2 regions of the Allosphingosinicella humi genome follow, and region 2 is predicted to be linked to the other one. Evidence: predicted binding sites of a transcription regulator. Region 2 holds the regulator's gene; the other holds the start of a gene.
The links. The regulator LexA, encoded in region 2, represses DNA repair genes until DNA is damaged. The targets are predictions, from matches to a motif close to GTTCCNCNCTTGTTCT.

Region 1: a site for LexA is predicted at 8,041-8,056, ahead of uvrA (excinuclease ABC subunit UvrA). Genes of this name have one in related genera too.

The regions. Positions count from the first base shown of each region.
Region 1 is NZ_QFFF01000001.1:1,711,001-1,721,214, reverse strand. It holds gene DF286_RS08565 (PRC-barrel domain-containing protein) at 1-278, opposite strand, end outside; gene DF286_RS08560 (YceI family protein) at 504-1,133, shown strand; gene DF286_RS08555 (DUF2218 domain-containing protein) at 1,135-1,425, shown strand; gene DF286_RS08550 (class I SAM-dependent methyltransferase) at 1,431-2,189, opposite strand; gene DF286_RS08545 (hypothetical protein) at 2,375-3,091, opposite strand; gene DF286_RS08540 (DNA methyltransferase) at 3,448-5,034, shown strand; gene DF286_RS08535 (tetratricopeptide repeat protein) at 5,125-6,681, shown strand; gene yczE (membrane protein YczE) at 6,702-7,304, opposite strand; gene DF286_RS08525 (hypothetical protein) at 7,489-7,785, shown strand; gene uvrA (excinuclease ABC subunit UvrA) at 8,064-10,214, shown strand, end outside.
Region 2 is NZ_QFFF01000002.1:265,403-275,616, reverse strand. It holds gene DF286_RS14675 (hypothetical protein) at 1-386, shown strand, start outside; gene DF286_RS15520 (hypothetical protein) at 499-624, shown strand; gene DF286_RS14670 (hypothetical protein) at 836-1,186, shown strand; gene lexA (transcriptional repressor LexA) at 1,299-1,949, opposite strand; gene DF286_RS14660 (anthranilate synthase component II) at 2,004-2,597, opposite strand; gene DF286_RS14655 (peptidyl-prolyl cis-trans isomerase) at 2,623-4,569, opposite strand; gene tpiA (triose-phosphate isomerase) at 4,686-5,435, shown strand; gene secG (preprotein translocase subunit SecG) at 5,521-5,925, shown strand; gene DF286_RS14640 (CTP synthase) at 6,032-7,681, shown strand; gene DF286_RS14635 (CHRD domain-containing protein) at 7,889-8,344, shown strand; gene DF286_RS15220 (hypothetical protein) at 8,464-8,625, opposite strand; gene proS (proline--tRNA ligase) at 9,151-10,214, shown strand, end outside.

The DNA of each region.
Region 1 (10,214 bases), on a different contig from region 2:
CGAGTCAAATCGACGACATAGGCGTCCAAATCGACATCGTAGGTCAGCATTTCCCAAGGCACCGGATGGACATGCTCACGCATGCCGAGGAAGCCTCCGAACGACATCACCGCATAGGCGACCTTGCCGCTCCTCTTTTCGATCATCACCGAGTGGATCGACCCCAGCCGCTCGTCCTTCCGGTTGTAAACCGGAGTCCCCTCGACCCGCCGCGATGAGATCAGCTCGTGCGCATAATCCAACATGTCGGTGCGCGGTTCTGCCATCTGTTCGGCCATGGAGTGTCTCCTTTCCTTGAGACTCTGGCGACGATTAACCATAGCATATTTGGCGCTGAAAAGCACTTCGGAGCCGTGTTTCTCGGCCCTGTGTTGCTCAAAATGCAACCCCGGGGTTCGCCGGAAGCGGCTTTCGCCCCTCTGGTCATCTCCCTAGATGGAACCTGCCGGCGTGGCCGGTTCCCCTTTTCCCCGACAGACCAGAAATCAAGGATCGTCCCAGCCATGCGCAAGATCGCCCTCGCCCTCGCGGCCGCCGCCGTTGCCGTCGCCGCCCCCCATGCCATCGCCCAGCAGCAGCCCACGACGGAAACGCCGGCCGTCGCCGCCCAGCAGGATGTCCGCGGCGGCGCCTATACGCTCGACAAGAGTCACGCGAAGATCATCTGGTCGGCATCGCATTTCGGCTTTTCGACCTATTATGGCGAGTTCACCGACTTCGATGCCAAGCTGAACCTCGACCCCGCTAATCCGGCGAACAGCAAGCTGTCGGTGACCGTGCAGACGGACTCGGTCGACGGCCACAACGAGGCGCTCGAGAAGCACCTCGAGAGCGCCGACTTCTTCAACGTCGAGAAATTCCCGACCGCGACCTTCGTCTCCACCTCGGTCGTCCCGACCGGCGCCACCACCGCCGACGTCACCGGCGACTTCACCCTGCTGGGCGTGACCAAGCCGCTGACGCTCAAGGTCACCTTCAACAAGGCCGGCGAGAATATGGCCGGAACCTATGTCGCCGGCTTCTCGGCCGAAGGCGCCGTCAAGCGCAGCGACTTCGGGATGAACTATGCCGTCCCCGGCGTCAGCGACGAGGTCAAGCTGACGATCAGCGGCGAGTTCAATCCGGTCGCCTGAGATGGATAAGGCGACGGCGCGCGTGCCGACCGCCCATGGCGGCAAATATATCCAGCAGCTCTGCAAGCATTGGAGTCACAAGCTGCAAGTTGAATGGACGCCGGCCAGCGCTGTCGTCCGGTTCGAGCGCGCCGTCGCCACGATGACGGCCGATGCCGACGCGCTCGACGTCCGGATCGAGGCGGAGGATTCGGAAACCCTGGCGCGGATGAAGGCGGTCGTCGCCTCCCATCTCGACCGCTTCGCCTTCCGCGAGGCCCCGCTCGCCTTCGATTGGCGGACGGGGCCTTAATCGGCTCAGGCGGCGGGCTTGCGGAAGCGATAGACCACGCGATCGGTCTTGCCGCGCACGGCGGGATCGAACACCGACTTGGCGTGATCGTCATCGGGGTTGCGAAGCAGGTCGCTCTCGCCGTCGAACACGAACCCGGCCCGTTCGAAATCGGCGCGGATCACCGCCGGATCGATCCGATGCAGCGCCTCCACCACTTCGCGCGTGTCGCCGCCCGGCGTCGCGACATGATCGATGACGCCGACGGTCCCGCCGGGCTTCATCGCGGCGTGAATGGCACCGAGGAAGGCCGCCGGATCCAGCCGCGGGAACTTGTACTTCTCGCTCTCCCAATAGGCGTCGTGATAGTTGAGGTGGAGCATCGCGAAGTCGAAGCTGTTTTCCGGCAAAGCGGGGGCGGTCGCCGGCGCGACGTGAACCCGCACATTGGGCACGCGGGCCGTGACGGCGGCAAGCGTCTCCTTGGCCTTCTCGTCGTAGAAATTGGCCGGCTCCCAGGCGACGACGCTGCCCTCGGGCCCAACCGCGCGGCCCATGATCTCGGCATAATAGCCGGTGCCGGTGAACAGGTCCAAGGCGTCCTCACCCTTCTCCAGGCCGAGGAAGGTCAGCACCTCGGCCGGCCGACGGCTCTCGTCGAGCTTCACCGCCTCGGCCGGGCGGTCCGTTGCCGCCACCGCCGCCGCGACATCCGCCGGAGCCGCCTCGACCCCCATTGTCGGCAGCGCGAGCGCCATCGCCATCATCAAAGCCTTCATCCTCATATGGAGCCTCCCTGATCCTGTGCGCCGCTCATGGCCCGTGGCCACATTACCAGCCGACAGCTTTCGACGAACGTCCGCTTCCCTTCGGCAAGCGGCGACTCACCCAGCGAGCAAGCAGCCTCGTTCACCGTCCAGCCGGCGGCAAGAGCTTTGCGACCAGCAAGATGCGTTCCCTCGCAGCGCCTTCACTCGGGTCGTACCGTCTCGCTTTCGGCACTCGCGTCTCCATCCCCTACGGAGATCGCGAGCGCAGGTTCGTCCGTGGCCTGCGTTCCGGCGGGCTGGGCGCCGCTGCTCCTTGTCTCTCGCAGGCCCCGGCACGTGTCGACGATGGGCAGCACGGTCTTCGTCTCATGGACCGGAGCCTCCGGCGCGCGCCTCACCTTCACGATGATCCGGACGGCCGAATATTTGCAGCTCACCGCCGTCTCGAAATAGACGTCGTCGGCTTCGCCCGGCTCCAGGTGCAGGGCCCGCCACATGAAGAGCGGCCTCACATCCGCGTCCGAGTATCGCTCCCTCTCGGCGGCTAGGCAGGCGGCGATGTCTTCGTCGGGAGGAGTTAGGGAGCCGTCCGCCTCCCTCAATGCCGCGTCATAAGCTATGTACTCGTACCGGGCGAGGCGCCGGAATTTAAGATCCTGACTTGGATTTCGCCGTTCAAGGGCCGCTCCGGACGGCAGTGCCAGCAAGTCAACTGACAGGCATCTCAGAAGAACCTTCCTGTAGCTCTTGTTCTCGATTGGAACACGGACCGTCAGCAGTAATTCTCTTGGCCAAACGTCTCCCGACGCGAAGAGTTCGGCATCCTTCGGCCAGAGGCGGTGGACCTTCGCCTCTATGTCAACGTCGAGCCGGGCCTTGTCGCGTCTTTCGACGAAATAGAAAAGGCCGGCGATCATGACCGCTATGGCCGATACGATCCCGAACAGCCCCTGTCCGTAATTATTCCATTTATTTAGGCCCGAATCCCGCGTTTGAGCCCATCCATAAATGGCGATTGCAGACAATCCCGCAATTATTGCTCCGGCGATCCACCCCCACATGGCGTCCTACCGCGTGATTTAGGCATTAGCTGCAACAATCTATACGATTACGTGAACGCTGCATATTCCCGCCGGGTATAACCGCCAGCGTTCCTGTCTGCTTCCGCCCCCTGCTCCTGCTCGAACGCCAACTCTCACCATTCCGGATCATTCGAGCGTAGCCGTTCGGGAATGCACGCCCGATGGTGCGCGTCCAGGGGGCGCAGCGACCAGTGACGAACCGGCTTTACTATGCCGACAATCTCGACGCACTGCGCGAGCATGTGGCGGACGAGAGCGTCGATCTCGTCTATCTCGACCCCCCATTCAATTCGAACGCCAACTACAACATCCTCTTCAAGTCGCCCGCCGGTCTCGCCGCCGACAGCCAGATCGAGGCGTTCGAGGATAGCTGGCATTGGAACAACGCCGCCGAGGACGCCTTCGAACAGGTGATGCGCTCGGGCTATGCGCGCGCCTTCGATCTTCTGCGCGCAATGCGGACCTTTCTCGGCGAGAACGACATGATGGCCTATCTCTCGATGATGGCGATCCGGCTCATCGAGCTCCACCGCGTGCTGAAGCCCACCGGCAGCCTCTACCTCCACTGCGATCCCACGGCTTCGCACTATCTGAAGCTGCTGCTCGACGGGGTGTTCGGGCCGGAAAATTACCTCAACGAGATAACTTGGAAGCGCACCACGGCTCATAACGATGCCGGCAAGTTCGGCCGCAACACCGACATCATCCTCTTCTATTCCAAGGGACCGAACCGGGTCTGGAATCCCATCTACAGCGCCTATAGCGAAGATTACATCGCCCGCTTTCGCAATCGAGATCCCGACGGCCGCCTCTGGATGGACGACAATCTCACCGCCAAGGGCTTGTCGGGCGGCGGTTACACCTATGAATATAAAGGCTGCACGTCACTGTGGCGGGTCCCGCCCGACACCATGCGTCGTCTCGACGGAGAGAACCGCCTACACTTCACTCGCGCCGGCGGCATAAGGCTGAAACGCTATCTGGACGAGGCTAAGGGTCTGCCGCTCCAGGCGCTGTGGGACGACATCCCGCCGATCAACTCAAGGGCGCAGGAACGGCTCGGCTATCCGACCCAGAAGCCGCTGGCGTTGCTCGAGCGCATCATCGCCGCCTCCTCGAACGAAGGCGATCTGGTGCTCGATCCCTTCTGCGGCTGCGGCACCGCCGTCCACGCCGCCGAGAAGCTCGGCCGTCGCTGGATCGGGATCGACGTCACCCATCTCGCCATTTCGCTGATCGAGCGCCGCATGAGGGACGCCTTCCCCGATTGCGCGTTCACCGTCGAGGGCACACCCAAGGATCTCGCCTCCGCCCTCGATCTCGCCCGGCGCGACAAATATCAGTTCCAATGGTGGGCGGTGGCGCGCGTCGACGGCATTCCGCTCGACGGCAAGAAGAAGGGCGCGGACGGCGGCGTCGACGGCGTCATCTATTTCAAGCCCGACGGCAAGCGCACCGAGAAGGCGCTCGTCTCGGTGAAGGGCGGCACCCATGTCGGCGTGCAGATGATCCGCGATCTCCACAGCGCTATGGAGCGCGAGAAGGCGCCGATCGGCGTCTTCATCACCGCCGCGCTCCCGACCGGCCCGATGCTGCGCGAGGCAGCGGCGGTCGGCCGCTTCACCGACGAATGGGGACGAGGCTGGCCCCGCCTTCAGATCCTCACCCTGGCCGAGCTCTTCCGCGGCGCACGCCCTGCCCTGCCTTTCGTCGACCCCCTGATCGCCCTCCGCCGCGCGAGACGCGAGGAGACGACCCGGCAGGAGAGCATGCTTTAGGCGCTCCCGCGAAATCTCCCCGCCACCAGCCGCTACACAGGTTGCGGGATGTCGTGCGCATGCTATTCATTGGGTCGGGGGGAGACGTCGTTGAGAGCATTGCATTGTTTTGCGGCTTTGACGCTCGCTCTCGCCCCCGTTGCCGCCGGGGCGGCACCGCTCCCGAAGCCGGAAGAGATCGCGGAAGCCGACGAGCGCGTCCTGCTGCCCAGGCTGGCTGCAGCCATTGATGGCGACGAGTCCGCCGAGGAAAGCCTTGCGTCACTGGATAGGCTTCTCGCCGAGTTAACGCGGCCGACGCGGCTGCGCGGCATTGTCCAGTTCGTGCGCGCAGGGCTGCTGACGCAGCAGCAAGAGGAGCTCGAGGGGCGCGAGGCGATCCGCGAAAGCATCCGGCTGCTGCCCGGTTATAGCGGGCCGCTCTTCTTCGCATCGCAGCTCTACGCCTTCACCGATCAGCCCGGTCCCGCCACCGACTATCTCTTGAGGGCGATCGAAATTGATCCGGTGCTCGTCAATGTGATTGGCGATTACGAGATCGGGAACCTCCTGAGGCGCCTGGCCGAAGCGAGCGACGACCGTCGCGCGGAAGCCCTGAGCGAGCGCCTTCTGGAGAGCGGGTGGTCGCAAGGCAGATCAAGCACAATTTCCTCCATGGCCATGCGGGTGCTCGAGGCGCGGCTCGATCGCGGCGACGTGCAGGGCGCGGCGAAGATGGTGCCGAAGCTCGTCACGCCCAGCGGCTTCGCACGGCTGCTCACCCGGAAGAAGTTTCTGCCTCTTCGCGAGCACGTCTTCGATTGGGCGGGCCCGAGACTGGAGAAGCAGTGGCCCATCTATCTCGACCAGGCCCGCGCCGAATGGGAAGTCAGCCATGATCTGGACGCCGGCCTCGATTATGCGCAGGCGCTGGCGGCCGCCGGCCATGACGCGACGCTCGCTGCGACCTTCCTCCCGCTCTTCCAACGGGAGATAAGCGCGGCCGACTATCGGCTGATCTTCATCGCGCCCGTGGTGGCAACCGGACTGGCCCGGCTGGGCCGTTGGGACGAGGCGTTCGACCTGTTCGAACACGCGCTCAGGGTGTGGCCGGCGGGCGAGTCCGCGCTTGCCATCAATCTGACGGGCAACCGGGCCAAGCTGCTCGCGAGCCGAGGCGAGTTCGAGGCGGCGGTAACGGCCTTCGATAAGGTACTGGAGGAGGCCGCCCGCTGGGGAGGCGAGGTGAACGGCGGAGCCTTGCGAGCCATCCACCTTTACCGGGCCTGCGCGTTGGAGCAGCTCGGACGGACGGATACCGATATGATCTCTATGGCCATCGTTGCCCAGAGGCGGGCGATCGAGCCGATCTCCTTCGTCTACCTTCAGCTATGCGCGAATGATTTGGAGTCCGCGCGCGAGACCTTTCTCAACGCTTTGAAGAACGAGGCGACGAGGGGCGACGTCATCGGCGTCATGCAGCCCGCCGACGAGGAGCCCCTCGACAGCGCCTTTTCCCGCACCATGGCGGAACGGTGGCGGCGGCTAAGGTCGGACAAGAGATTGATCGCCGCCGTCCGCGAATACGGGACGATCCTGTCCGAACCGGTGAATGCCGGCGCGCCCGACGAGAGGATTCCCGCCGCGGAAGGCGCCGAGGTTTATTGAGAGGACGACAGCCGCGCACCTCAGCCGGGCTGGCCGGCGGGCCCGGGTCGGGTCTCGACGGTGAGCCGATCGAGGAAGAAGTGCACCAGCGGCCCGATCGCCACCGCGTAGAGGATCGTGCCGAGGCCGATCGTGCCGCCGAGCGCGACGCCCGCGGCCAGCACCGCCACCTCTATGCCCGTCCGCACGCGACGGATCGTCCAGCCGGTGCGCGCGGAAAGGCCGGTCATCAGGCCGTCGCGCGGACCGGGGCCGAGCGAAGCGCCGATATAGGCGCCGCCGGCGATGCCGTTGAGGACGATGCCGGCCACCAGCCACGCCGCCCGCACCGGCAGGCTCTCCGGCTCCGGCAGCAGCGCCAGGCTGAGATCGGCGGCGATGCCGATCACGATCATGTTGGCGATCGTGCCAAAGCCGGGCCGCTGCCGGAGCGGGATCCAGAGCAGCATCACCACCGCGCCGACCGCGATCACCACCGTGCCGAAGCTGCCGCCGACCTGCTCGAACAGGCCCTGGTGGAACACGTCCCACGGGTTGAGCCCGAGATTCGCGCGCAGCATCAGCGCGGTCGAGAAGCCGAACAGGAAAAGCCCGGCGAAAAGCTGGATGAGGCGGCGCGTCATGCCGCGGCCTTTGCCCGCATGCGCCGGCGAATCCTAGCGGCGTTCGGCGCAACCCGGCCCGCCCGAATTTGCAACGCTGTCCCGAGCCGCGGGCGGACTTCGCCGACGCCAGGCGGAACGAACGGCCCGCCCTATCATTATAACGGCCGGGCCGGCTCGACCGGCAGGACATGAAGGAACCGACATGCGCACTATGATCATCGCCGGCCTCGGCGCCGCCACTCTTGCCCTAGCGGCGTGCGGCGGGCAGGGCGACGACAGCCTCGGCGACAATGCCGCCGACGCGGCCGAGAACCGCGCCGACATTCTCGAGGACATGGCCGACAACGCCGCCACCGACGCTGAGGCCGACGCGCTCGAGCAGCAGGCGGACGTGGTCGAGGACATGGGTGAGGCCCGCGAAGAAGCGATCGACGAAGCCGACGTCAACGCCGACGCGATGACCCCGAACGAGCAGGAGGCGGCCGTCAACGGCATGTAGTCTCGCGTCCGGGCGCCGCCCTGGCGGGGGGCGCCCGTTTCGTCACCCGAAGTCCGTTCGTCCCGAGCGGAGCCTGGCTCCGGAGGAGGCAAGCGCAGTCGAAGGGCGCACCTCGCAGTCCGACAGGCGCCCCTCGACTTCGCTCGGGACGAACGGCGCTCAGTCCCGCCAACCGCTGTTCTTCCTCAGCCACGCCCCGGGCCCGCACTGGCAAGTCGGCCGCGCACCTCTTATCTCCCTAGTGGAATTCTCCCCGGAACAAAGCTAGAACCCTGCGCATGGCACTCACCACCATCTCCGTCCGCGGCGCGCGCGAGCACAATCTCAAGGGCGTCGACGTCGACATTCCGCGCGACACGCTGACGGTCATCACCGGCCTCTCGGGCTCGGGCAAATCCAGCCTCGCCTTCGACACCATCTATGCCGAGGGGCAGCGGCGCTACGTCGAGTCGCTCAGCGCCTATGCGCGCCAGTTCCTGGAGATGATGCAGAAGCCCGACGTCGACCATATCGAAGGGCTCTCCCCCGCCATCTCGATCGAGCAGAAGACGACCAGCCGCAACCCGCGCTCCACCGTCGCCACCGTCACCGAGATCTACGACTATATGCGCCTGCTCTGGGCCCGGGTCGGCGTGCCCTACAGCCCCGCCACCGGCCTTCCCATCTCCGCCCAGACGGTCAGCCAGATGGTCGACCGCGTCATGGCCCTTCCCGAAGGCACCCGCCTCTACCTCCTCGCTCCGGTCGTGCGCGGCCGCAAGGGCGAGTATCGCAAGGAAATGGCGGAGTGGCAGAAGGCCGGCTTCACCCGCGTCCGCATCGACGGCCAGTTCTACGACATCGAGGACGCCCCCGCCCTCGACAAGAAATACAAGCACGACATCGAGGTGGTGGTCGACCGCCTCGTCGTCCGCGAAGGCATCGAGACTCGCCTGGCGGATTCGCTGGAGACCGCGCTCAAGCTCTCCGAAGGCCTCGTTTACATGGACCCGGCCGATCCGCCGAAAGCAGAAGATTCCGTTCGTCCCGAGCGGAGCCCGGAGGGCGTAGTCGAGGGGCGCACCTCGGAGTCGTCGGCAGACGCCCCTCGACTTCGCTCGGGACGAACGGAGGCCTCGGGGGACAAGGCGGACAAGGCCGCTCTCCAGGACAATGCCCCGCCCGGCCGCATCGTCTTTTCCGAAAAGTTCGCCTGCCCGGTCTCCGGCTTCACCATCGCCGAGATCGAGCCGCGGCTGTTCAGCTTCAACGCCCCGCAGGGCGCCTGCCCCGCCTGCGACGGCCTTGGCGAAAAGCTCCTCTTCGATCCGGACCTCGTCGTCCCCAACCACGCCCTCACCATCAAGAAGGGCGCCGTCGTCCCCTGGGCCAAGTCCAACCCGCCCAGCCCCTATTACATGCAGGTGCTGGGCTCCCTCGCCCGCGAGTTCGGCTTCAGCCTCGACACCCCCTGGGCGGACCTGCCCGAGGAGGTGCGCGACATCATCCTCTTCGGCACCAAGGGCAAGCCCGTCACCCTCACCTTCGTCGACGGCCGCAAGACCTACGACGTCAAGAAGCCCTTCGAAGGCGTGATCGGCAACCTCAACCGCCGCATGCTCCAGACCGAATCCGCCTGGATGCGCGAGGAGCTCGGCAAATATCAAAGCTCCGCCCCCTGCGAGACCTGCGGCGGCGCCCGCCTCCGCCCTGAGCCGCTCGCGGTCAAGATCGCCGGCGAGGACATCAGCCAGTCCACCCGCCGCAGCGTCCGCCACGCCTATGAATGGTTCTCGACCCTCGAGGAAAAGCTCGCCCCGCAGCAGCAGGAGATCGCCCGCGCGATCCTCAAGGAGATCAACGAGCGCCTCGGCTTCCTCAACAATGTCGGCCTCGATTATCTGAACCTCGACCGCACCTCCGGCACCCTGTCGGGCGGCGAGAGCCAGCGCATCCGTCTTGCGTCACAGATCGGCTCCGGCCTCTCGGGCGTCCTCTACGTCCTCGACGAGCCCTCGATCGGCCTCCACCAGCGCGACAACGACCGCCTGCTCGTGACCCTCAAGCGCCTGCGCGATCTCGGCAACACCGTGCTCGTCGTCGAGCATGACGAGGACGCCATCCGCACCGCCGACCATGTCATCGACATGGGCCCCGGCGCCGGCGTCCATGGCGGCGAGATCGTGGCGCAAGGCACGCTCGAGGAAGTGCTGGCGAACGAGAAGTCGCTGACCGCCGATTACCTGACGGGCCGCCGCGCCGTCGCCGTCCCGGCCCAGCGCCGCAAGGGCAACGGCAAGAAGCTCACCGTCCACGGCGCCACCGCGAACAACCTCAAGAACGTCACCGCCTCGATCCCCTTGGGCACCTTCACCTGCATCACCGGAGTCTCGGGCTCGGGCAAGTCGAGCTTCACCATCGACACCCTCTACGCCTCCGCCGCGCGCCAG
Region 2 (10,214 bases):
TTGCCAAATGGTCGGTGCTCCTGGCCGGGCCGCTGATCTGGTCGGCCCATCTCGGCCTGGTCTATTCCCTCGCCACCCTCGCCATCACCCTGACCTGGGAGGCGGGCCTCGTCTCGCGCCTCCTGATCGGCCTGGCCACGCTCATCTGCCTTGCCGCCATCGCCTGGATCGGCTGGGGCCTTTGGACCGGACGCCTGCCGCGCTGGGAGACGCCGCAGGCGGACCTCACCGGCCTCTGGCGCAAGGCTGGCGGGCTGCTTTGCCTGCTCTCCTTCCTGGCCGTGCTGTGGCAGGGGCTGCCGGCCATGCTCATCCCAGAAAGGCCGGCGAGTCATGATTCCCTTTTCGGGGGAACCGCGCCACCGAGAGAAACCGAGCCGGATTGATCGCATCGGTGGCGGAGCGCATAATGGCGCCGCCTCTGACTGCCGACGCCGGAGGTTTGGTCCGCCGGTGTGCGCTCGAGGCATCGGGCCTTCCGCCCGAGGGGAGATGGCGATGGACGAGAATAAGGACAGGGTCGAGGCAGAGTTCGAAAGCGGTTCGATGTTCTCGTCGAACAAGATCATGATCGGCATGGTCGTGATCGCGCTGCTCGCGGTCTTGATCGGCATGGGCGCTTAGCGACGGACTGGAAGCCTGAGCCGCGCAGGATAAGCGTGGAGAGTTGCGAATCGCTGGTCGAGCGCATTTGGCGAGGAGATGTCCGCTTCGTTCCGCTCCCGGAACATGCCGGCGAAATTACCTGTTTTACCCAACGCTTTAGGCAAGGTTAACGGGATGGTAGGGATACCACCGTAGATCCCGCCTCGACCAATTTTCGGGGGAGTGGGGAATGAACAATCAGGCGATGCTGAGCCTTGTCGGCGATGACAGCGAGATCGGGGGCGGCACATGCTTTCGGCTCTTGCTGGGCGCCAAGCTGGTGACGACGACCGGAGAGATGCCGGTCATGCTGCGCGAACTTTCGTCGGCCGCCGCGGTGGTGACGGGCGAGCGGCTGCCCTCCGTCGGCACCGACATCATCCTGAAGCGCGGCCGCCTGGAAACCCTGGCGACCGTCGCCTGGACCGACGGCACGCGCGCCCGGCTGGAATTCGAGGATCCGCTCAGCGGCATCGACCTGCTGGCGCAGATGAATCCCATCGGGCCTTCGCATCCGGGCCTGCCGAAATCGTTCAGCTGACGAGGATCGTTGATCGTCGCGGAGCCGGCGATAAGCCGTCCCCCCCTTATCAGGCGGAGTTGAAGCCTCGGCAATGACGCCGCTTTAGCTCAGCCTGAGCTGGCCGATGGCTCTAATAGCGTCTGAGCAGCCCCGACAGCCGGCCCTGCACCACCACTTGCTCGGGCCGGTAGCGCTGCGGGTCGTAGTTGCGATTGGCCGGGTCGAGACGGATCATCTGGCCTTCGCGGCGGAAGGTCTTGAGGGTCGCTTCCTCATTGTTGACCAGGGCGACGACGATCTCGCCGTCACGCGCCGTATCGGTCTTGCGGATCAGGGCGAAGTCGCCGTCGAGAATGCCTTCCTCGACCATCGAATCGCCGGACACTTCCAGCGCATAATGTTCGCCCGGCCCGAGCAGCGCGGCCGGCACGGACAGGCTCTCGGTGCCCTGCAAAGCCTCGATCGGCGTGCCCGCGGCGATGCGGCCGTGGAGCGGGATTTCCATGACGTCGTTGGCCGCGGCGGGCGGGGCAGGCGCCCTCAGCGGCACGACGTTGGCGCCGCCCTTCTCCGGCATGCGCAGCACTTCCAGCGCCCGCGCCCGATTGGGCAGCCGACGGATGAAGCCGCGCTCTTCCAGGGCCGAGATGAGGCGGTGGACGCCGGACTTGGACTTGAGCTCCAGCGCCTCCTTCATCTCCTCGAAGGAGGGCGACACCCCCGTTTCGACCAGGCGATCGTGGATGAAGCAGAGAAGCTCATGTTGCTTGCGAGTCAGCATCGGCGGTCCCCCATGGAACGTATACGGAACGTGTAAGGAACAGGTGTGACTGTGTCAAGCATCTACCCCCAGCGCCGGGCCGGCCGCCAGGCGTAGGAAATTTCCGAGCAGTTCGTGGCCGCATTCGCTGGCGATGCTCTCGGGGTGGAACTGGACGCCGTGGATCGGCAGCGTGCGGTGGCGAAGGCCCTGCACGGTCGCGTCCTCGGCGGTCGCGTTGACGGCAAGAGAGTCGGGTAGCGCGTCCGCGGCCACGGCCAGCGAATGATAGCGCGTCGCCCTAAAAGGGGAGGGGAGGCCGGCGAAGACGCCCGTCCCGTCGTGCCGCACGGCGCATGTCTTGCCGTGCATCGGCTTCGCCCGGACGACCTTGCCGCCGAAATGGTGGGCAATCGCCTGATGGCCGAGACAGACCCCAAGCAGCGGACGGCGAGCCTCGGCGCACAGCCGCACCAATTCGAGGGAGATTCCGGCCTCTTCGGGCGCCCCCGGCCCGGGCGAGATCAGAAATGCGTTTGCGTCGCTGGCGAGCGCCGCGGCGGCGGAGATTTCGTCGTTCCGCGCCACCTCGACCGCCGTACCAAGCTCGCGCAGATAATGGACGAGGTTCCAGGTGAAGCTGTCATAATTGTCGATGACGAGGATCATCGTGCTTCACGCCGGAAGATCCCGTTTACTCCGCGCCCGGTCCGGCCAGCTGCTGCCTCAGCCGCTCGACCGCACCTTCGTTGCGCTCGATGTTCAGGCCGGCTTCGATAGAGCGACCGAACTGCTCGGCATATTCCTGGCCCAATATGCCTTCGAACTGTCCGCGGGTGGCCTGGATCAGACCCGGCGAACTGCTCGCGTCGCCGGGCACCGACTCCTGAAGGTGGACGACGAACCAGCCCTGGCCGTTAGGCGCGGCGAGCAGGCGGGCCTTGCCTTCGGTGATGCTGAACAGCATCGCCAGCGGGGGCGGCACCGGCTCGTTCGGACGAGCGATGTCGATCCGGCGCGCGGTCACCGATTCCGGGGCGCTCAGGCGCGGCTGCGCTTCGGCGAAGGCCTGGGCGGGCGACGTCCCGCCGTTGATCTTGGCGACGATCGAGGCGGCGACGGCGCGCGCCCTCTCGAGCGCGCGGCGCTGGACGAGATCGGCCTTCACCCGGTCCTGGACCTCGGCGAGCGGCGGGGGCGCTGCGGGAATGGCCTCAGTGACGTCGAGGATGGCGAAGCGTTGTCCCTCCTCCAGGGTTTCGACCAAGGGGTCCTCGTCGACGCCCATGTCAAAGGCGGTCTCCAGCACCGGCTGCAGCTCGGGTGCGCGATAGTCGGGGTTGTCGAACTGGATGCCCGAGGCGGTGATCGGCGGGGTTTCGCGCAGGGTAAGTCCCTCCGCCTCGGCGACCTCCGGCAGGGTCGCGCCCTTGGCCAGGCGGTCTTCGATGCGGGTGACGAGGTCGGCCAGCGCTCCCTCGCGCTTCTGGGCGGCGAGCTGCTGCACGATCTCGTCCCGGGCCGCGGCCAGCGGCGTGGCCTCCGTGCGGGTGATGGCGTCCACGCGGATGACGTGCCAGCCCAGCGGCGAGCGGGTCGGCGCCGTCATCGCGCCCTCGGCGGCCGAGAATGCCGCGTTGGCGACCGCTTCGGAGGTAAGCTGGGCGAGCTGATCGCGGCCCTGCTCGCCGAGCGAGACGTCGTCGGGGCTGAAGCCGGCCTGCGTCGCCGCCTGGGCGAAGCTCATCCCCCCGGCGATGCGCTGCGCGAAGGCGCGCGCGGCGGCCTCGTCGGGCAGCACGACCTGGCTGAGGGAACGAGTCTCGCGCGCGGCGTAACGAGCGGCATTGGCCTTGTAGAAGGCGGCGATCTCGGCGTCGGTCGGTTGCGCGGCTGCGGTCACCTGCTCGGGTCCGAAGGTGGCGAAGCGCAGCACCCGCCGCTCGGGAATGGTGTAGCGCGCCTCATTCTCCTTGTAGAAGGCGGCGATCTCGGCGGCGGTGGGCTCCGTGCCCGCGCCCATCGCCTCGGTCGGCACGACACCGATGCTCCCGGTCCGCTGCTCCAGCAGCAGCGAGGCATATTGCCGGGCCATGGCGTCGGGCACCTTGGGCGAGCCCGCGGCGGGCAGCAGCAGCTGGCGCGCAATGAGGGTGCCGGCGATATCCTGGCGCAGCTGGCCTTCGCTGATATTCTCGCGGGCGAGCGCGGCGCGGAAGCTGTTGACGTCGAACTGGCCGGCGAGGTTCTGGAAGGCGGGGATGCTGGCGATCTCGCCGTCGATCATGCGCTTCGAGGCGACCAGGCCCTGATCGCGCCCGAACACGGTAAGCGCCGCCTGGGAGACCATCTGGTCGATGATCTCGGAGAGCCCGCCGCTGCGGATGAATTCGCCCATGTCGAGATCCGGCTGCTGTTGCCGGATGCGCGCGAACTGGCGGTTGGCCTGATCGGCGACCTCGGTCGAACCGATCCGTGCGCTACCTACCTCGGCGACGGTGTCGCCGCCGAGGCCGCCGCCCAGATCGCCCAGGCCCATGCCGCCCGTGCCGAAGCCCGTGATCACCATCGCGAACAGGGCGAGGCCCAGGAAACCGAACAGGATTTTGGACGATGTGCCGCTGCGAAAGATTTTGAGCATGGAGTATCCGGGCTGAATGCGATGAGCCGCACGTCATAGGATCGGCAAATGATCGCGGCAAGCTTGGCGGACGCCTGGGCCCTTGCTAGGCGCTGTGCCTCCTCTCACGAAAGGGAATCGAAGTGCACCGCAAGCTCGTCGTCGGCAATTGGAAGATGAACGGCAATCTCAACCAGCTGGGCGAGATCGCCGCCATCGCCGCCGCCGCCAAGGAGGCGGCCGGGGTCGACGTCGCCATTTGCCCGCCCTTCACCCTGATCGCGGCCGCCGTCGCCCGATCGGGCGGCCTCCCGATCGGCGGGCAGGATGTCCATTCGGCCGAGAGCGGTGCCCATACCGGCAATGTTTCCGCACCGATGCTGCAGGAGGTCCATGCCCGTCTGGTCATCGTCGGCCATTCGGAACGGCGGGCGGAGCAGCATGAGACCGACGCCGAGGTCCGGGCCAAGGCCGAGACGGCCCTTCGCCATGGCCTCCAGACCATCGTCTGCGTCGGCGAGTCCGAGATGGACCGCGCCGCCCGCGACCATGTCGCGGTGGTGACGGCGCAACTCGAGGGCTCTCTGCCGGACCAGGCCCATGACGGTGAATTGGTCGTCGCCTATGAGCCGATCTGGGCGATCGGCACCGGCAACGTCGCGACGCCCGAGGACATTGCGGAAATGCACGCCGCCATTCGCGCAGCCCTCGTCGAACGCCTCGGCGAGTTTGGCGAGCGCATCCGCATTCTCTATGGCGGCTCGGTCAAGGCCGACAACGCGGCGGCCATCTTCGCCGTGCCTCATGTCGACGGCGCGCTCGTCGGCGGCGCCAGTCTCACCGCCGACCAGTTCGTCCCGATCATCGAGGCCGCTGCGGCGCATTGATGGTTGCTAAGATGGGCTGCCGGTTGAATTTGATGCGTCGCTGAATTAGTTGGCCTCAAACCCTTTCCCGAAAGCCGAAGCCACAATGTTCACCTTCCTCCTCATCGTCCAGACGCTCGTCGCCGCGGCGCTCGTCACCGTGATCCTGATGCAGCGTTCGGAAGGCGGCGGCCTCGGCGTCGGCGGCTCCACCTCGGGCCTGATGACGGCGCGCGGCGCCGCGGACTTCCTGACCCGCGCCACCGCGATCCTCGCCACTTTGTTCGTGCTGCTCTCCATCGTGCTCGCCGGTCTCGCCGCCGTCGGCCGCTCGGGCGCCAGCGACATCGACACCTCGCTTGCCCGTGAGGCCGCCCCCGCGGCGCCCGCCACGGCTCCAGCCGACGTGCCGCTCGCCACCGGCGATCCCCTGGCCGGCGTCGCCGCCCAGGCCGGCAACGCCCAGGCGCCGCAGAGCAACACCCAAGGCGACGTGCCGCTGGCGGAATAAAGGGCTGCGACAACGGGGAAGAGCCCGGCTTTTCCCCAATTATTTCGCGGCCGGGCGATTCTCGCCCTTGCCCTTTGCGCGCGGCACCGCTTAAGCCTCAACTCCCATGGCGCGGTTCATTTTTATCACCGGCGGCGTGGTTTCCTCGCTCGGCAAAGGTCTCATGGCAGCCTCCTTGGCGGCCCTTCTCCAAGCGCGCGGCTACAAGGTCCGCATCAGGAAGTTCGACCCCTATCTCAACGTCGATCCGGGGACGATGTCGCCCTATCAGCATGGCGAGGTCTACGTCACCGACGACGGCGCGGAGACCGATCTCGACCTGGGCCATTATGAGCGCTTCACCGGCGTCGCGGCGCGCCAGAGCGACAACATCACCACCGGCCGCATCTATTCCAACATCATCGCCCGCGAGCGGCGCGGCGACTATCTCGGCGCCACCGTCCAGGTGATCCCGCACGTCACCAACGAGATCAAGGACTTCGCCCTCGCCGATACGGAGGATCTCGATTTCCTCATCTGCGAGATCGGCGGCACGGTCGGCGATATCGAGAGCCTCCCGTTCATGGAGGCCATCCGCCAGTTGAGGAACGACCTCGGCACTGATGACGCGGGCCATAAGCGCACGGTCAGCATCCACACGACGCTGATCCCGTACATCGCCGCCGCCGGCGAGCTGAAGACCAAGCCGACCCAGCACAGCGTCCGCGACCTCACCTCGCTCGGCATCCAGCCGGATGTCCTCCTCTGCCGCGTCGACCGCCCGCTGCCCGAGGGTGAGCGGGCGAAGATCGCGCAATTCTGCAACGTCAGGAAAGAAGCGGTCATCCCGGCGCTGGATGCGAAGAGCATCTATGCGGTGCCGCTCCAATATCATGGCGAAGGCCTCGACGCCGAGGTGCTTCGCGCCTTCGGTATCACCGACGCGCCGGCGCCCGACCTTAGCCGCTGGGACGACATCATCGATCGCCTCGACAATCCGGAAGGGGAGGTGACGGTCGGCGTCGTCGGCAAATATGTGGGGCTCCCCGACGCCTATAAGAGCCTCACCGAAGCGCTCGTCCATGGCGGCCTCGCCAATCGGGTGAAGGTCAACATCAAATGGCTCGACGCCGAGATGTTCGAGCATCCCGAGGCGGAGGTCGCCGCCAGCCTGGAGCCGATGCACGCCATCCTCGTCCCGGGCGGATTCGGGGAGCGCGGCAGCGAGGGCAAGATCGCCTCCGTCCAGTTCGCGCGCGAACGCAAGGTGCCCTTCTTCGGCATCTGCCTCGGCATGCAGATGGCCTGCATCGAAGGCGCGCGGAACACGGCCGGGATCAAGGGGGCGACCTCCAGCGAGTTCGGCGAGGCGTCGGAACCGGTCGTCGGCCTGATCACCGAGTGGATGAGCCGCGAAGGGCTGGAGAAGCGCGCCGCCGGCGGCGATCTGGGCGGCACCATGCGCCTCGGCGCCTATGGCGCCCGGCTGAGCCCCAACAGCCACGTCGCCACCATCTATGGCTCCGACGAGATCAGCGAGCGCCACCGCCACCGCTACGAGGTCAACGCCCATTATATGCCCGCGCTGGAAGAGGGCGGGCTTATCTTCAGCGGCATGAGCCCGGACGGGACGCTGCCCGAGATCGTCGAGCGGCCCGACCATCCCTGGTTCGTCGGCGTCCAGTTCCACCCGGAGCTGAAGAGCAAGCCGTTCGACCCGCACCCGCTCTTCGCCAGCTTCATCGAGGCGGCGGTGAAACAGTCCCGCCTGGTCTAGGGGCGGCCCCACGGTCGATGAGCAATCAGTCCAAGTAAGGCAGTCCAAGTAAGGCGCCCGCCCGTCCGTCATTCATCGACGGATCGGGGCCGCCCGGCTTGGCGCCGGAACCATCGGGCGCTCGGGGCTTTGGCCTCTTTGGCCGCCTTGCCACGCGCGAACGGCGCTCTTTCGCGGCGGCCTTCCCCACCAAGAAAGGAACGAAACATGCTGAAGGACAGAGAATGCCGCATGCTTCTGACGGCCTTCGGGGGGCTGTTTATCCTGGCCGGAGCCGGAACGGCCGGAGCGGCGGTCGCCGCCGAATTCCGGGCGGTTCTTTCCGGCGACAACGAACTGGTGGCGGGCGACACGGACGGTTGGGGCCGTGCCCGCATCAACGTCTATGACGATATGGATCGTCTCTGCGCCGACCTTGAAGTTCGCAGCGTCGGTGATGTGACCAGCGTGTATATCTATCGAGGCGCCGAGGGCGAGGAGGGCTCGCCGGTCGTCAAGCTCGACACGCCGGACGACAATATCGACAGCGACGACTGCGATTCGATCGGCGACGCGCTGGCGGACGAGATCCAGGCCGATCCGGCCAGCTTCTACGTCGGCGTTCAGACGGCCGAATTTCCCAAAGGCGCCATTCGCGGCCAGCTGGCCCCGAGTGCCGACTGACTTCAGGCCGGTCTCCCGGCGGACGCCGGGGGGCAGGCGTCTGGCATCGACAATAAGACGGCCGCTCCCGGAAGGAGCGGCCGAGCTGTGCTGCGCCCGCGGGTGGCGGTGCGAGCTGTCTAGATGCTATTCGCGTTCGCGCTGGCGCTCGCCGCCGCCACCGTGCCGCTCGCGGTCACGCTGGCTTCCGGCACCGCCGCCCTGCTGGCGCTGGCCGCCGCCTTGCTGCTGTTGCTGACGCTGGCCGCCATGGCTTCCACCGCCTTGCTGTCCCTGGCCACGCTGGCTGCCTTGGTTCTTCCTTTCCATGGGGAACATCCTCATCCGATCGCCCGAAGATGGGCACCCGTAAAACGCCCCGCCGCAGGAGCGCGTTCCGTCGCGCGCGGCAAGTCGATTAGGCTGCGGGGCGCATGTTGATCAGTTGTGCCGAGTTCCGCGCGGGTCCGCGGCCAATGCCCTAAATGGCAAGTGCCCGGACCGTAACGATCCGGGCACCCGCGTGACGGTCTCCCGCCAACCCCCTTTTAAAGGTGCCTCAGCCCGCACGCGATCCCCACCTCGCCTGGGAATGCGGGGCCGAAGCCTCCCCGAACCATGGCCTGGAGCCGCAGTCCGTATCCGGACGCTAAGGGAAGGGCGGCGCGCTTGTCATCGGTAAATACGGTAAGGCGGCGGTTTTGCTCCGGGCCTGTGTCGTGAAGGTCACAGGCGCGGGACGGTGCCGGCAGTTGCTTCGAGCGCGAGGCCCCCCTAGAGGCTGGCGGACTTGAGTTCGTTTCCCATCCGGACCAGCCTGGAGCCCCATGCGCCTTTCCCGCTATTTCCTTCCCGTCACCAAGGAAACGCCCGCCGACGCCCAGATCGTCAGCCACAAGCTGATGCTCCGCGCCGGCCTCGTCCGCCAGACCGCCGCCGGCATCTACGCTTGGCTCCCGCTCGGCCTCAAGGTGCTGACGCGAATCGAGCAGATCGTCCGCGAGGAGCAGGATCGCGCCGGCGCGATCGAGCTTTTGATGCCGACCATCCAGTCGGCCGACCTGTGGCGCCAGTCAGGCCGCTACGATGCCTATGGCCCGGAGATGCTGCGCATCCTCGACCGGCACCAGCGCGAGATGCTGTACGGCCCGACCAACGAGGAGATGATCACGCTCCTCTTCAAGGACGGCGCCAGGAGCTATCGGGACCTGCCGCGCACGCTCTACCACATCCAGTGGAAGTTCCGCGACGAGGTGCGCCCCCGCTTCGGCGTGATGCGCGGCCGCGAGTTCCTGATGAAGGACGCCTACAGCTTCGACCTCGACGAGGAGGGGCTGAAGCAGAGTTATGAGGCGATGTTCGTCGCCTATCTGCGCACCTTCGCGCGGATGGGCCTGCAGGCGGTTCCGGTCCGGGCGCCCACCGGGCCGATCGGCGGCAATCTCAGCCACGAATTCCACATTCTCGCCGATACGGGGGAGAGCGCGCTCTTCTACGACGCCGCCATCGACGAGGTGACCCGCGAGGAGCTGCTTTCCGCCGATGCCTCGACCATCACGCGGCTCACCGACCTCTATGCGATGGAGGAGGAGGAGCATGCCAAGGTCGAGACTTGCCCGGTTCCGGCCGAGCGCCTCCGCACCCGGCGCGGCATCGAAGTCGGCCACATCTTCGCCTTCGGCACCAAATACAGCGCCTCGATGGGCCTCTCTGTGCAGACGAAGGAGGGCGGCCAGGTCCACCCGCATATGGGCAGCTACGGTATCGGCGTCTCTCGCCTGATGGGCGCGATCATCGAGGCAAGCCACGACGAGAATGGCATCATCTGGCCGGAGAGCGTGGCGCCGTTCCAAGTGGGCCTCATCAACATGCGCGCCGACGATGCGGGGTG